DNA from 4 places in the Allobosea sp. RIT-PG3_2 genome. Region 1 is predicted to be linked to each of the others. Evidence: predicted binding sites of a transcription regulator. Region 1 holds the regulator's gene; each other region holds the start of a gene.
The links. Region 1 encodes LexA, which represses DNA repair genes until DNA is damaged. Its sites were predicted from a motif close to TGTTCNNNNTGTGTTCNG; they were not measured.

Region 1 (3,498 bases):
CGACTACGACGCGAAGGCTGGTTAGAGGAGTGAGCATGATGTCGCCCGAAAACCGGTTCCCACTTTTCGGCATTATGCTCTAATGGCGCTCACCCCGGTCCCCGTCGCGCGCAAGGCGTTGCTCGACAGCATTCCGGGGCCGACCGGAACCGAGACCCTGCCGCTCGCCCAATGCGGCTGGCGCGTGCTCGGCGCCGACGTGAAGGCGCTGCGCACCCAGCCGCCCTTCGCCAACTCGGCCATGGACGGCTACGCGGTTCGCGGTGACGACATGGCGGAAGGCGTCAGCCTCGCCGTGATCGGCGAATCCGCCGCCGGCCGGGCTTTCGAGGGCGGCGTCGGGCCGGGCCAGGCAGTGCGGATCTTCACCGGCGCACCGATGCCGGCCGGCGCCGACACCATCCTGATCCAGGAAGATGCCGACGGCGTCGACAGCCCCGCGATCCGGGTGCGCGTGCCGCCGACCAAGGGCAAGTTCCTGCGCGCCGCCGGGCTCGATTTCCACGAAGGCGATGTCCTGTTGGCGGCCGGGCGCGTGCTCGACAGCGCCGCGCTCGGGCTCGCGGCGGCGATGGGGCATCCGGCTCTGCCGGTGCGGCGCAAGCCCCGCGTCGCGATCCTCGCCACCGGCGACGAATTGGTCGCTCCCGGCGAGCCCGTCGGGCGCGACCAGATCGTCGCCTCGAACTCGTTTTCACTCGCCGCGCTGGTCGAGAAAGCCGGTGGCGCTCCCCTCGATCTCGGTATCGCCCGCGACGATCATGCCGATCTCGCCGCCAAGATCGGACAGGCCGAGGCCGCCGATGCCGATGTGCTGATCACGCTCGGCGGCGCCTCCGTCGGCGCCCATGACCTCGTGCAGGAGGCTCTGACGCGGGCGGGCATGGAGCTCGGCTTCTGGAAGATCGCGATGCGGCCCGGCAAGCCGATGATGACCGGCCGGCTCGGCCGCATGGTCGTGGTCGGCCTGCCCGGCAATCCGGTCTCCTCGATCGTCTGCGGCCACCTTTTCGTGCTGCCGCTGATCGAGGCTTTGCTCGGCATGGCCGATGCGGATCGGGACCGGAGCATCCCGGCCGTCCTGGGACGCGACATGCCGGGGAATGACGAACGCGAGGATTATCTGCGTTCCGAGCTGGCGTTGACCCCGGAGGGATGGGTGGCGACGCCTTTCGGCCGGCAGGATTCCTCGATGCTCGGCACGCTGGCGCGAGCCCAGGCGCTGACGATCCGCCCCGCCTTCGCCGACGCGGCCAAAACGGGCGATCCCTGCCGGATCCTGCCGCTGCGGTAGGCCGCTTGCGGAACACAAGCAGAACGCGTATGGTGTTCGTGCTTTGTTTCGAATCTGCGCTTTGAGGGGCTGGCGGCAACCATGCTGACACGCAAGCAACACGAACTCCTGCGCTTCATCCAGGAACGCTTGCGCGAGAGCGGGGTGCCGCCCTCCTTCGACGAGATGAAGGACGCGCTCGATCTGCGCTCGAAATCCGGCATCCACCGGTTGATCATGGCGTTGGAGGAGCGCGGCTTCATCCGCCGCCTGCCCAACCGGGCGCGCGCGCTCGAAGTCATCAAGATGCCCGATGGTCTCGGCGCTCCGCAGCAGCGCCCCCGCTTCAGCCCGGCCATCGTCCAGGGCGGTCTCGGATCGCAGCCCAGCCTCGGCAAGCCACGCCCGGGTTCCGGAGCCGATGAGGACAGCCGTTCCTCCATCGCGATTCCGGTCATGGGGCGCATCGCCGCCGGCACGCCCATCTCGGCGATCCAGAGCCGCAGCCACACCGTCTCACTGCCGCCCGACATGCTCGGCTCCGGCGAGCATTACGCGCTCGAAGTGCGTGGCGATTCGATGGTCGAGGCCGGCATTCTCGACGGCGACACGGTCGTCATCCGCAGGCAGGACACGGCCAATACCGGCGATATCGTCGTGGCGCTGATCGACGACGAAGAGGCTACCCTCAAGCGGCTGCGCAAGCGCGGCTCCTCGATCGCGCTCGAAGCGGCGAACCCGGCCTACGAGACCCGCGTGCTCGGACCGGACCGGGTCAAGATCCAGGGCCGTCTCGTCAATCTGATGCGGCGCTACTGAAGCCGTTCGATGTCGGCGTCGCTGTCGACGGACACCGATGCCGGGTTGGTGGGCGGCTGATTGTTGGCCCGCGGCGCGGGCTGCGGCTGCTCGCGGCGGCGGCTCCAGGGACGGTCTGCGGCGCCCTGCTCCGAGACATGGCTGCTCCAGCCTGTCGCTGTTCGATAGAGCGAGGTCGCCCCGTCGCGGCTCAGCGCGCCACGGCTGATCAACCTCGCCTTGCAGGCGCCGCTCCAGGGAATCGCGGTGACGACGAGGTCGGCGCGGAGGCAGTCCTCGATGATTGCGAGCCGATCGCGCGTGTAAGACACGGTGCGCTGATCGGCCGTGCGGCCGATGCAGCCCAGGGTGTCGCAAACGATGCCGGCCCGCAGCGTCGGATCATCCGGCGAGCGGCTGTCACCATCGGACGCGAGCCATTGTTGCAAGACAAAGCGGCTGGGCTTTCCGGCGATGGCCAGCCGGCCATCGGCGCCGCGCAGCGCGAGGCCGGAGCCGTCGCGTTCGATCAGGATCTCCGGACGCTCGGGCTTGCCGGCGACGGCGACGCCGAACATCAGCGGGATGGCCGCGAGCCAGCGCCAGGCCGTTGTCCAGAGCGTCAGCCAGAGCAACGCCAGAACGAAGCAGACGAGCACGGCGGGACCGAAGGCCGCGATCATCACCGTTGAATGGTCGATGGCCGCGACCCAGTGCGCCACCTTCAGCACGACATCCGAGGCGAGCCCCATCAGCGCCCAGGCCGGCCAATCCAGCCCGAAGGGATAGGCCAAAACGCCGAAGACCGCCGCCGGCATGACGAAGAGCGAGACGAAGGGCAGCGCCATGGCGTTGCCGAGCAGGCCGAAGGGATTGAAGGTCTGGAAGTGATAGGCGCCGAAGGGCGCGGTCGCCGCCGTGGCGAGCAGGGTGGTGACGACGATGCCGAGCGCTGCGGTCCAGAGCGGGCCGACAGGCCAAGGCAGAACTGGCGGAGGCCGGGCACGGTCCCGCCGCTCCCAACGTTCGGCGAAGGCGATCAGTGCCGCGACCGCGCCGAAGGACATCTGGAAGCTCGGCCCGAGCAGCGCCTCGGGCTCGCGCAGCAGCACGATCATCGCAGCGAGCGCGAGGTTGCGCATGCTCAACGCCGCGCGGTCGACCAGGATGGCGCCCAGCATCACCAGCGTCATGATCAGCGAGCGTTCGGTCGCGACGTCACTGCCCGAGAAGATGCAGTAGGCGGTTGCACCGAGCATGGCGGCTACGGCGGCGAGCTTCTTGACCGGCCAACGCAATGCGATCGTCTGCGAGATCGCCAGCAGGGCTCGCACCAGCCAGAAGATCGTGCCGGCAGCGAGCACCATGTGGAGCCCCGAGATCGAGACGATATGGTAGATGCCGGCGGCGCGCAGGTCGTTGTTGGT
Region 2 (3,498 bases), on a different contig from region 1:
CGTCCGGTACGCGAAACTTGAATCCGGACGGGAGCGCTGGCGGTCCCGGTACGCGAGATACCCATGACGCCAAGACCGTTACGCAACTTCAACAAGCGCGATATTGGCCGGACAGGGTAAAGGGCGGGTTTCCGCTTTGAAAAAAATGCGTCCCGTTTTGGGGCTGCAGAAATTGCCTAGCCCATTGGCATTGAAAGGAAATTTCCTAACGGGAATTAACGCTTCGCCCTGCCGTAACGGCAGTCTCTAGCGCGACCAGACGCCCTTCACCGGGGCGAAGGAGTAGCGGTGCTCGGGGCAGGGGCCGTGCTCGGCGATCGCCTTGCGGTGCTGCGGCGTCGCATAGCCGACATGGCCGGCGAAGCCATAGGCCGGATAGCGCCGCGAGAGCCGCGCCATCATCCTGTCGCGTGTCACCTTGGCGACGATCGAAGCCGCTGCGATGGAGGCCACCGCCCCATCGCCTTGAATGATGGCCTCGCAGCCGCAGCCGAATTGCGGCGGGTCGTTGCCGTCGACCAGCACATGCAGCGGCGCGAGCGGCAGCGCGGCTACGGCCCGGCGCATCGCGAGCAAGGTCGCCTGGCGGATGTTCAGCGCATCGATCTCGATCGCGGTGGCGCTGGCGACCGCGACGGCCAGCGCGCTCTCGACGATCTCGCCGAAGAGTTCCTCGCGGACCGGCGCCGACAGCTTCTTCGAATCGTCGAGCCCATGCGGCACGCGGGCAGGGTCCAGGATCACGGCGGCGGCCACAACAGGCCCGGCCAGCGGCCCGCGCCCGACCTCGTCAATGCCGGCAAGCGGCCAGCGGCCGGTCGCGATGGCGTGGGTCTCTCGGCTGAAATCGGCGGGCATGGCCGGGTTATGCAACATCCGTCCCTGGGGAGCCAGAGCGACATGAGTGCGCTCCACGGTCATCCCGGGTCTACGCTTCGGTTCGCCCGGGACGATGGCGCCTCATTCTTCAAACGCTCCCGCTCAAAACAAACTCAGCTGCGCCTTCTCCTTCTCGGGCTTGACGAACAGGTCGGTGCGCAGGCGCCGCCGCGTCGTGTTGAAGCCGCTGCGCTCGGCCGCCAGCTCGAAGCGCCGGCCGATCATCCAGGCATAGGGGCCTGAGCCGACCATGCGCTGGCCCCATTGCGAATCGTAGTCCTTGCCGCCGCGCGTCGAGCGGATCAGCGACATCACATGCCGGAGCTTGTCCGGGTGATGCGTCAGCAGCCATTCCTGCACGATGTCGCGCACCTCGAGCGGCAGCCTGAGCAGCACATAGCCGGCCTCCTGCGCGCCCGCCGCCTTGGCGGCGTCGAGGATGCGCTCGATCTCATGCTCGTTGATAGCCGGCACGATCGGCGCGACCAGCACCGTCACCGGAATGCCGGCCTCCGACAGCTTGCGGATCGTCTCCAGCCGCTTGGGCGGCGAGGCGGCGCGGGGCTCCATGCCGCGTGCGACCTTGGGGTCGAGCGTCGTCACAGAGAGCGCGACCTTGACCAGCCCCTTCTCCGCCATCGGAGCGAGGATATCGATGTCGCGCTGGACCAGCGCCGACTTCGTCACGATGCCGACCGGATGATTGAACTTCGCCAGCACCTCCAGGATCGAACGCATGATCCGCAGCTTCTTCTCGATCGGCTGATAGGCGTCGGTGTTGGTGCCGATTGCGATGGTGCGCGGCTGGTAGGAAGGGGAGGAGAGTTCCTTCTCCAGCAGCGCCGCGGCATCGGGCTTGGCGGTCAGCTTGCTCTCGAAATCGAGGCCGGGCGACAGGCCGAGATAGGCATGGGTCGGTCGCGCGAAGCAGTAGACGCAACCATGCTCGCAGCCGCGATAGGGATTGATCGAGCGGTCGAAGGAGATGTCGGGCGAGTCGTTGCGCGTGATGATGTTGCGCGCCTTCTCATAGGCGATCTCCGTCGTGAACGGCGGCAGCTCTTCCAGCGAGCCCCAGCCATCGTCCTCCGCGACGCGCTGCTCGGCCTCGTAGCGCCCGCCCGGATTGATCGTGGCGCCGCGCCCGCGCCGTCTCTCCGGATCGATGCGGTGGCCGGCATAGGCCATCGGGTCGGCCGGGGCGACGACAGGCGCGGAGACCGTCGGCTCCCGGTCGTGCCGCTTCAGCGGCTGGGCCGCCGGATAGGGCCTCTCGGTGAGTCTGGCCTGACGCATGGCAGTCGAACCTCGTCCAAAGCCGGGAATCGGCGTCGGTTCTCGCTCACCAATGTGAACATACCAAGAACAAATGGCAAGTGACAGGATTGCGACATGCTGCGCCGCATCATAAGCATTGGGCATGCTCACAGCCGTGATCCGGGCAGACGGTTCTCCACAGGCACTCGCCGCGACGCTCGCCGTGCTGATACCGGCGGTGGCCGAGGGTTTTCTCGGCCATGCGGTAATCGTCGATGCCGCGGGCTCGGCCGATATCGAGCGCATCGCCGACGGGACCGGGGCGCATTATCTGCGCGGCGGGGTCGAGGCCTGGCAGCGTGGAGCGGCCGAAGCGCGCGGAGACTGGATATTGCTGCTCGATGCCGGCGACGTCCCGCAGCCCCATTGGGTGCAAACCGTCGAGCGCCATTTACTGCTCGCCCCGAATCGGCCGGCACTGATCCCGGTGGAGGGGGCGGCAGCCTCGCTGCGTGAGCGTGCGGCAGTGGCCTTCGGTGGGCGCCGGCTGAGAGCGGGCCTCGTCGTTCCGAAAAGCGCGGCGCAGTCCGGGCACCTCGCTCGCGCACCGAAGCGGCTGGCGGTGCGGCGGGAAAGGGCCGGCTAAAGAGCCGCCCTAGGTCTTTTGCGTTCCTGGCATGCAAAGGCCCCGCCGAAGCGGGGCCTCAGGATTGGGAGCCGGTGGCTCGGCCGGAACGCGACGCCTATCCGGTCAGGCTTGCTCCAGCAGCAGGTTTTCGTCCCGATGCTCGCCGCCGAGTCCGGCAGCCCAAGCCGCCGCCGCGGCGCCGACAAGCAAGGCCGCCGCCGTCAGGAAGGCGGAGAGGACGGCGATCTTTCGGGCGCGTTCGGCTGCCTGCTTCGCGGTCTCCTTTGCCTGAGCCAAGCGGGCGTAGGCGTCATCGATGCGCTTCTGGGCATCCTGCTGGGCGATACTGGCCCGCGCCGCGAGCCGGCCGGCGAGGTAGTCCCGATCGGCAGGCTCGATCTTTCCATTGGAGAGCGCATTGACGAAGATTCGCGAGGCTTCGTTACGCTCCTCGGCCGTTACAGGCTGCTGGCCGCTGGCGCGCATGGAATTGTCGAGCGCCATGCTGAGCGGATCGACATTCTGGGAGATCAGCGATGCCGCTCCCGAGCCGGCGGAGGCGACGCCGCTGGCTGCCGTCTTCGCGGCCCCGAACAGCGACGATGTCGCGACGATGGTGATCAGCAGCGCGCCGGTGGCCCAGACGAGCAGACCATGGGTGGCGTCGCGCACTTTCCGCTCGTCCTTGGTGGAATCGAAGGTCGGCTGGCGCATGCGGCCGGCGAGATAGCCGC
Region 3 (3,498 bases), on a different contig from region 1:
GATGCCGCGCGCGATCCCGGTGGCGTTCTCCGCCGCTTCCAGAATCTGCAGCGCGCCGAGAAGGCGGGTGACATGATTCTTCAGCCAGAGATTGAGGCGGGCCTCGATCTGCTCGCGCGCCGCACCGCTCAGATGCTCCTCGACGAGCAGGCGCAGGCGTGGCTCGAGAACTTTCTCGCCGGCCGTCAGGCGCGCCACCGGCTCGCCGACCCAGCGCACCAGCCCGTCATGCGACAGCACGAAGGCATCGTCGCCCGCCAGCACGACGCGCGCCGCCCGGGCTTCGATCTCGGCGCCAAGCGCCTTCATCGCCGCCAGGTTCAGGGCCTTGACCTCGGCCCCTCCAGCCTTCGGGTCCGCCGTGAAGCGAAAACCCTGCAGCATTCCAACGTGCTGGCCCTCGACGAGCACATCGCCCGTCGCAGTGACCTCAGCCTCCAACATCGCATTCTCCCGCAAGCGGCGCATCAACACGCTGGTGCGCCGATCGACAAATCGGCTGGCGAGACGCTCATGCAGAGCATCCGACAGCTTGTCCTCTACAAGACGCGCCATGCCCTGCCAATGCTCAGGATCGGGCAACCAGTCCGGACGGTTTGCAACAAAGGTCCAAGTCCGGACCTGCGCGATGCGCGCCGAGAGCGTGTCGATCTCGCCATCGGTGCGGTCGAGCGAGGCCAATTGCGCCGCATACCAGTCGGCATCGAGCCGGCCATGGCGCATCAGCCGGAGATACAGCGTGGTCGCCAGATCGGCGTGCTGCATCGGCGAGATCTTGCGGTAATCGGGCAGGCTGCAGACCTCCCAGAGCCGTTCCACCGCCGCACGCCCTTGCGCCAGCGCCGCGACGTCCGGGTCCCTCGCCAGGATTTCCAGCGTCGTCATGTCCTCGGCGATCAGTGCCCGCGTCAGGCCGAGTTCGGAGGGCTGGATGTTCAGCGTATCGAGCAAACCGGCGATCGAGCGCAGGTCAAGATCGGAATTGCGCCACTGCATCTGCCGGATCGGCTCGAAACGGTGATTCTCGATCGCCTCGACCAGTTCGGCATCGAAAGGCGGGCAGCGCCCGCTGGTGCCGAAGGTGCCGTCGCGCAGATGCCGCCCGGCGCGCCCGGCGATCTGGCCGAACTCGGCTGGGTTGAGCTTGCGGAAATGATGGCCGTCGAATTTCTTGTCGGCCGCGAAGGCGATGTGGTTGACGTCGAGGTTGAGCCCCATGCCGATCGCATCGGTCGCGACCAGATAATCGACATCGCCGGACTGGTATATCTCGACCTGCGCGTTGCGGGTGCGCGGGCTGAGCGCGCCGAGCACCACGGCCGCCCCGCCCTTCTGCCGGCGAATCAATTCGGCGATGGCGTAGACCTCCTCCACCGAGAAGGCGACGATGGCCGAGCGCGGCGGCAGCCGCGTGATCTTGCGGTCGCCCGCGAAGGTCAGGTTCGACAGGCGCGGGCGCGACACCACGTTGACGCCGGGGATCAGCTGCTCGACCAGCGGGCGCATGGTGCCGGCGCCGATCAACATGGTCTCGGCCCGGCCGCGCCGGTTGAGCAGCCGGTCGGTGAAGACATGGCCGCGGTCGAGATCGGAGGCGAGCTGGATCTCGTCGATCGCGACGAAATCGACCGCGAGGTCGCGCGGCATCGCCTCGACCGTGCAGACCCAGAAGCGCGGCCGCTCCGGCTTGATCTTCTCCTCGCCGGTGACGAGCGCGACGGCCTCGGGGCCGACCTTCTCGACGGTGCGCTGGTAGACCTCGCGCGCCAGCAGGCGCAGCGGCAGGCCGATCATCCCCGTCGGATGGGCGACCATGCGCTCGATGGCGAGATGGGTCTTGCCGGTATTGGTGGGGCCCAGCACCGCCGTGACGCCATGGGCGCGGGCAGCGGGCGGCAGCGAACGGAAAGGAAGCAAGGCGATGGAGCCGATCATCTCGCCCGCCCATGCGGGCGGGAGCGTGAACTTGAATCAGGAACGAGTCCAGAACGAAGCGGGGCCGAATCGGTGACTCCGGCAGAATCGGGATTTGTTCCCCTTTCGGGGCCACACTCCCTTCGGCATGGGCCATGGCTGCATCGCGCGCCCTCCCGCAAAGTGATCGTGGAGGCGGCGCAGAGGCCGCCCTTCAGGTTTTCTATTTAAGCCTTTCGGGCGGGGAAACGAGAGGCAATGCGGTTTTCCGGCCTGCCGGCCAGCTCAATGGCGGGCGTGCTTGCATTGGCCATGATCGGCCAGGGCCTCGATGATCGCGCAATCGCAGGCCGCGACGCCGCCCGAGCAGGTGGTGGCGATCCGCTCCAATTCCTTCTCCAGCGAGCGCAGCCGCGCGATCTTGTCGCGAACTTCATCGAGATGAGCGACCGAAATCGCATGCGCCTCGTCGCAGGCGATGCCGGGGGTATCGGAGAGCCGGAGCAGCGTGCGGATGTTCTCGACCGCGAAGCCGAGATCGCGCGCATGCTTGATGAAGGCGAGCCGCTCGGCATGGCGGCGACCATAGCGGCGTTGATTGCCTTCGGAACGCTCCGGCGGCGGCAGCAGCCCGACCTGCTCGTAATAGCGGATCGTCTCGACCTTGACGCCGGTACGCTCCGCCAGCGCGCCGATCGGCATCACGCGTTCGAGCCTGTCCGTCGCAGCCATCGTGCCATCTCCGAAGCTATAGTCTCTACAGCTTTAGATAGACCGCAGCACTCCGAAGACAAGAGCCTGTCATGTTGAACGGAACCGCGTCGTCATTCCGGGGCGGCCCGCACGGCCGAGCCCGGAACCCATGAACACGACATTTCAGAAAAAGCCGGGAGCGGCGGCCGATGCGCCTATCCGGCGATCACCGTGTTCATGGGTTCCGGGCTCAAGCGCTGCGCGCTTGCCCCGGCATGACGGCGCGGTTCCGTTGCGCGATCAAGCCACACCCATCGCCAGTAGGTCGTGGACATGGACGAGCCCGACCGGCCGCTCCTGCGCATCGACGACGATCAGCGCCGTGATCCGCACCCGGTTGACCAGCTCCAGCGCCTCGACAGCGAGCGTATCGAGCCCGATGCGGCGCGGATCGGCCGTCATGATGTCGCGCGCCCTGAGCGATCCGCCGCCGCCCATCGTCGCCTTGCGGCGCAGGTCGCCATCGGTGACGACGCCCGCGAGCTTGCCGTCCAGGTCCATGACGATGGCGCAGCCGAAGCTCTTCTCCGAGATCATCGCGATCACGTCGGGCAGCAGCGTGTCGAGCCCGATCAACGGCAGGTCGGCGCCGCGATGCATGATGCTCTCGACGGTCTTGAGCTGCGCGCCGAGCTTGCCGCCAGGGTGATAGACGAAGAAGTCCTGCGGCGAGAAACCGCGCGCCTCGAGCAGCGCCACCGCCAACGCGTCGCCGAGCGCGATCTGCATCGTCGTCGAGGTGGTGGGTGCCAGGCCGTTCGGGCAGGCCTCCGTCGCCTTGGGCAGGATCAGCGCGACATCGGCCTCCTTGCCGAGCGTGCTCTCGGGATT
Region 4 (3,498 bases), on a different contig from region 1:
AGCGTGCGGGCGACCTTGAGAACACGGTGATAGGCCCGCGCCGTCAGGCGCATCGCCTCGGCCGCATCGCGCAGCAAGGCGAGGCCGGCATTGTCGGGCCGCGCGATCTCCTCCAACACCGGCACGGGGCAGGCCGCGTTGGTGGTGACATGACCAAGGCCGCGCTGGGCCAGGCCCAGCGCCTCGAAGCGCGCGACCTGGAGCCGGCGCGCCGCCGCGACCCTTGCCGCCACCGTGGCCGAATCCTCCCCGGTCGCAGGCAGGATGAGATCGGCGGCCGTGACGGCGGGGAGGTCGATCGCGAGGTCGATCCGGTCGAGCAGCGGGCCGGACAGCCTGGCCTGATACTGTGCCATGCAGCGCTCGTTCGGCTGGCGCCGGCAGGCGAAGCCGGGCTCCGTCGCCTTGCCGCAGCGGCACGGATTCATCGCCGCCACCAGCTGGAAGCGCGCAGGATAGGAGGCGCGATGGTTGGCGCGGGAGATCAGGACATCGCCGGTCTCCATCGGCTGGCGCAGCGCGTCCAGAACCTGGGGCTGGAACTCCGGCAATTCGTCGAGGAAGAGCACGCCATGATGCGCCAGCGACACCTCTCCGGGCCTGGCATGCAGACCGCCGCCGACGAGCGCCGCCATCGAGGCCGAATGGTGCGGCGCCCGAAAGGGGCGGCGATCGGTGAGCGCTCCCTCGGCGAGATGGCCGGCAACCGAGAGCACCATCGAGACCTCGAGCAGCTCGCGCGGCGAAAGCGGCGGCAGGATCGAGGGCAGCCGGCTCGCCAGCATCGATTTACCGGCGCCGGGAGGACCGTTCATCACGAGGTTATGTCCGCCCGCCGCCGCGATCTCCAGCGCGCGGCGAGCACTCTCCTGTCCCTTGATATCGGCGAGATCGGGCAGGAGGCCGCCCTGGCGGGCGACGGCAGGTTCCGGCCGCGCCATCACCTGCGTGCCCTTGAAATGGTTGGCGAGCTGGATCAGCGAGCGCGGCGCGAGGATGTCGATATCGGCTGCTGCCCAGGCCGCTTCCGGGCCGGAGGCGAAGGGGCAGATCAACCCCTGCCCCCTGGAATAGGCCGCGATCGCCGCAGGCAGGACGCCCGCCACCGGCGTGATCGAGCCGTCGAGCGCGAGCTCCCCCAGCACGGTATAGCCGGCGAGCGCGTCGGGTGGGATGGCGCCGATCGCCGCCATCACGGCGAGCGCGATCGGCAGATCGTAATGGCTGCCTTCCTTGGGCAGGTCGGCCGGCGCCAGATTGACGGTGATGCGCTTGGCCGGCAGGGCAAGACCGGAGGCGATGAGCGCGGCGCGAACCCGCTCGCGGCTTTCGGCCACCGCCTTGTCGGGTAGCCCGACCAGGATGAAGGCGACACCGCCGGGCGAAACCTGCACCTGAACATCGACGGCGCGCGCCTCGATGCCCTCAAACGCCACCGTCGCGACCCGCGTCACCATTTCGGCCCAGCCCCGTTCCCCATGGGAACGCTAGCCGAGCTTCAACGACAACGCAAGAACATACCAAGAACCAGAGGAGGACTGCCTTTGCCCTCCCCTTGGTCAGGCCTCGACGCCGACCCCGATCTGGCAGGCGACGCCCGTGCCGCCCAGCCCGCAATAGCCGGCCGGGTTCTTGGCGAGATATTGCTGGTGATAGTCTTCGGCGAAGTAGAACGTCGGCGCCTCGCGTATCTCGGTCGTGATCGGGCCGTAGCCGCCCGCCTTGAGCGATGCCTGGTAGGCATCGCGCGACTGCTCGGCAGCGGCCTTCTGCTCGTCGCCATAGGTGTAGATCGCGGAGCGGTACTGGGTGCCGATATCGCCACCCTGGCGCATGCCCTGGGTCGGATCGTGATTCTCCCAGAATATCTTCAGGAGATCCTCGTAGGAGATTTTTTCCGGGTCGTAGACGACCAGAACGACCTCGGTATGGCCGGTCAGGCCGCTACAGGCCTCCTCATAGGTCGGATTCGGCGTGGAACCGCCGGCATAGCCCACGGCCGTGACCCAGATGCCCTCGCCGCTCTGCCAGAACTTGCGCTCGGCACCCCAGAAGCAGCCGAGCCCGAAGACCGCCTTGCGGGTGCCCTCCGGATAGGGGCCCGCCAGCGCGCGTCCATTGACGAAATGGGTTTCCGCGGTGGGGATGGCCGTAGGCCGGCCGGGCAGCGCCTCGGCAGCGGTGGGAATCTCGGTCTTCTTGCGCAAAGAGAACATGGGTTGCTCCGTCCATTCGAGCCTCGGCGCCTATGTAAGCCTCCCGCAGCCATTCGCACAGGGGCTTGCACGAACCGAAGCCTTCACCGACGCGTGACGATGCCGATCTGTGGCTCCGGCTGCCGCCCCAGCCACAGCAGCGCAAATCCGAGGAGAAGCGCGGCAAGCGCGGTCGGCGCCCGCATCACGGAGAGCAGCATCGGATCCCAGAGCAAGGGGTGGATGTTGCGCTCGATGGCCGGCTGGATCAGCGCATAGCGCTCGTGGATGACCGCGGTCAGCGTCTCGCTGACGGCCGTGAACCGCAGGGCGGAGTTCGCGATCGAACGGGCCCCGTCGATCACCAGCACGACGAAGCCGGCAGCGATGCAGAGATACCCCACCAGCCGTAGAAGAAACCGCACCGTCCACTCCTCGTCGCAGTTCAACACTCGCGCCGGCATGAACTCAACCGGTCACCGCGCCCTGCGTCCAGATGTGCCCATCCAGGCCCGGCAGCGCAACCGAGCGCCGAAGATTTACCGAGATTGTGCAAAACGCAGCATCTCGGGCCTTGAAAGATGATGACGCGGCGGTCATAAGCAGCGCGCCGGACAGGTGGCCGAGTGGTTGAAGGCGCACGCCTGGAAAGTGTGTATACGGGAAACCGTATCGCGGGTTCGAATCCCGCCCTGTCCGCCAGCAATATCCAAGCAAATCATTGATTTAATTACATTTGCAAATGAGGCAGCAATATCTGCATGCCTCCGCGACTGCGATCTGGTGAAACCGGTGCGCTCGCGCGTGCAATTGCGCGCACTTCAAAGTCCCGGTTGCGCCATTAGCGGGCATCGAGACCGAATCCGGAAACGCGCATTCAAACTCTGGCCGGCGAAAGCCATGCGACCCGCAGACGACGTCAGTCGGCTTGTCATTCTGGCATCAGCACGAACTCCGGCGGAAAGTCGGGCGCACTACATCCGACTTCGGGTTCAGCCCATTTCCTGAAGCATTTGCGCTAAATCAAACCTAGCGATGCGCGTGCATTCCGAATGCCAAAACTGTGTAGACAAGCTCCGCCAAATCCATATTCTCTTTTTTCGATCTCTAATCTGGCGACGGCGCGATTTATGAACGCCCGAACGCGAAAGGACCGGAGATGGCGACCGAGTCTGCGCGGGCGAGCGGCCCAGCGACCACCACAGAAGAGCCCACGAGGCGAGCCGAATTCCTGGCTTTCCTGACCTTGGCGGTGCTGATCTGGCCGATCATCGCGGTGGGAGTGGTCGGCGGCTACGGGTTC

Region 2: AC2FAN_RS12555 (PA0069 family radical SAM protein) is a predicted target of LexA. The motif match lies at 2,230-2,247, and genes of this name have one in related genera.
Region 3: AC2FAN_RS08125 (helicase-related protein) is a predicted target of LexA. The motif match lies at 1,974-1,991, and genes of this name have one in related genera.
Region 4: AC2FAN_RS05935 (YifB family Mg chelatase-like AAA ATPase) is a predicted target of LexA. The motif match lies at 1,512-1,529, and genes of this name have one in related genera.

Annotation. Positions count from the first base shown of each region.
Region 1 covers NZ_JBXWCA010000005.1:320,730-324,227, reverse strand. The annotation lists gene moaC (cyclic pyranopterin monophosphate synthase MoaC) at 1-25, shown strand, start outside; gene AC2FAN_RS17245 (molybdopterin molybdotransferase MoeA) at 83-1,294, shown strand; gene lexA (transcriptional repressor LexA) at 1,376-2,092, shown strand; gene AC2FAN_RS17235 (ComEC/Rec2 family competence protein) at 2,086-3,498, opposite strand, start outside.
Region 2 covers NZ_JBXWCA010000003.1:472,770-476,267, forward strand. The annotation lists gene AC2FAN_RS12545 (site-specific DNA-methyltransferase) at 1-65, opposite strand, end outside; gene rnhB (ribonuclease HII) at 247-858, opposite strand; gene AC2FAN_RS12555 (PA0069 family radical SAM protein) at 982-2,175, opposite strand; gene AC2FAN_RS12560 (glycosyltransferase family A protein) at 2,300-2,782, shown strand; gene AC2FAN_RS12565 (hypothetical protein) at 2,888-3,498, opposite strand, start outside.
Region 3 covers NZ_JBXWCA010000002.1:520,760-524,257, forward strand. The annotation lists gene AC2FAN_RS08125 (helicase-related protein) at 1-1,935, opposite strand, end outside; gene AC2FAN_RS08130 (MerR family transcriptional regulator) at 2,200-2,646, opposite strand; gene AC2FAN_RS08135 (KpsF/GutQ family sugar-phosphate isomerase) at 2,908-3,498, opposite strand, start outside.
Region 4 covers NZ_JBXWCA010000002.1:18,863-22,360, forward strand. The annotation lists gene AC2FAN_RS05935 (YifB family Mg chelatase-like AAA ATPase) at 1-1,457, opposite strand, end outside; gene msrA (peptide-methionine (S)-S-oxide reductase MsrA) at 1,560-2,216, opposite strand; gene AC2FAN_RS05945 (hypothetical protein) at 2,300-2,620, opposite strand; tRNA gene AC2FAN_RS05950 (tRNA-Ser) at 2,808-2,897, shown strand; gene napE (periplasmic nitrate reductase, NapE protein) at 3,355-3,498, shown strand, end outside.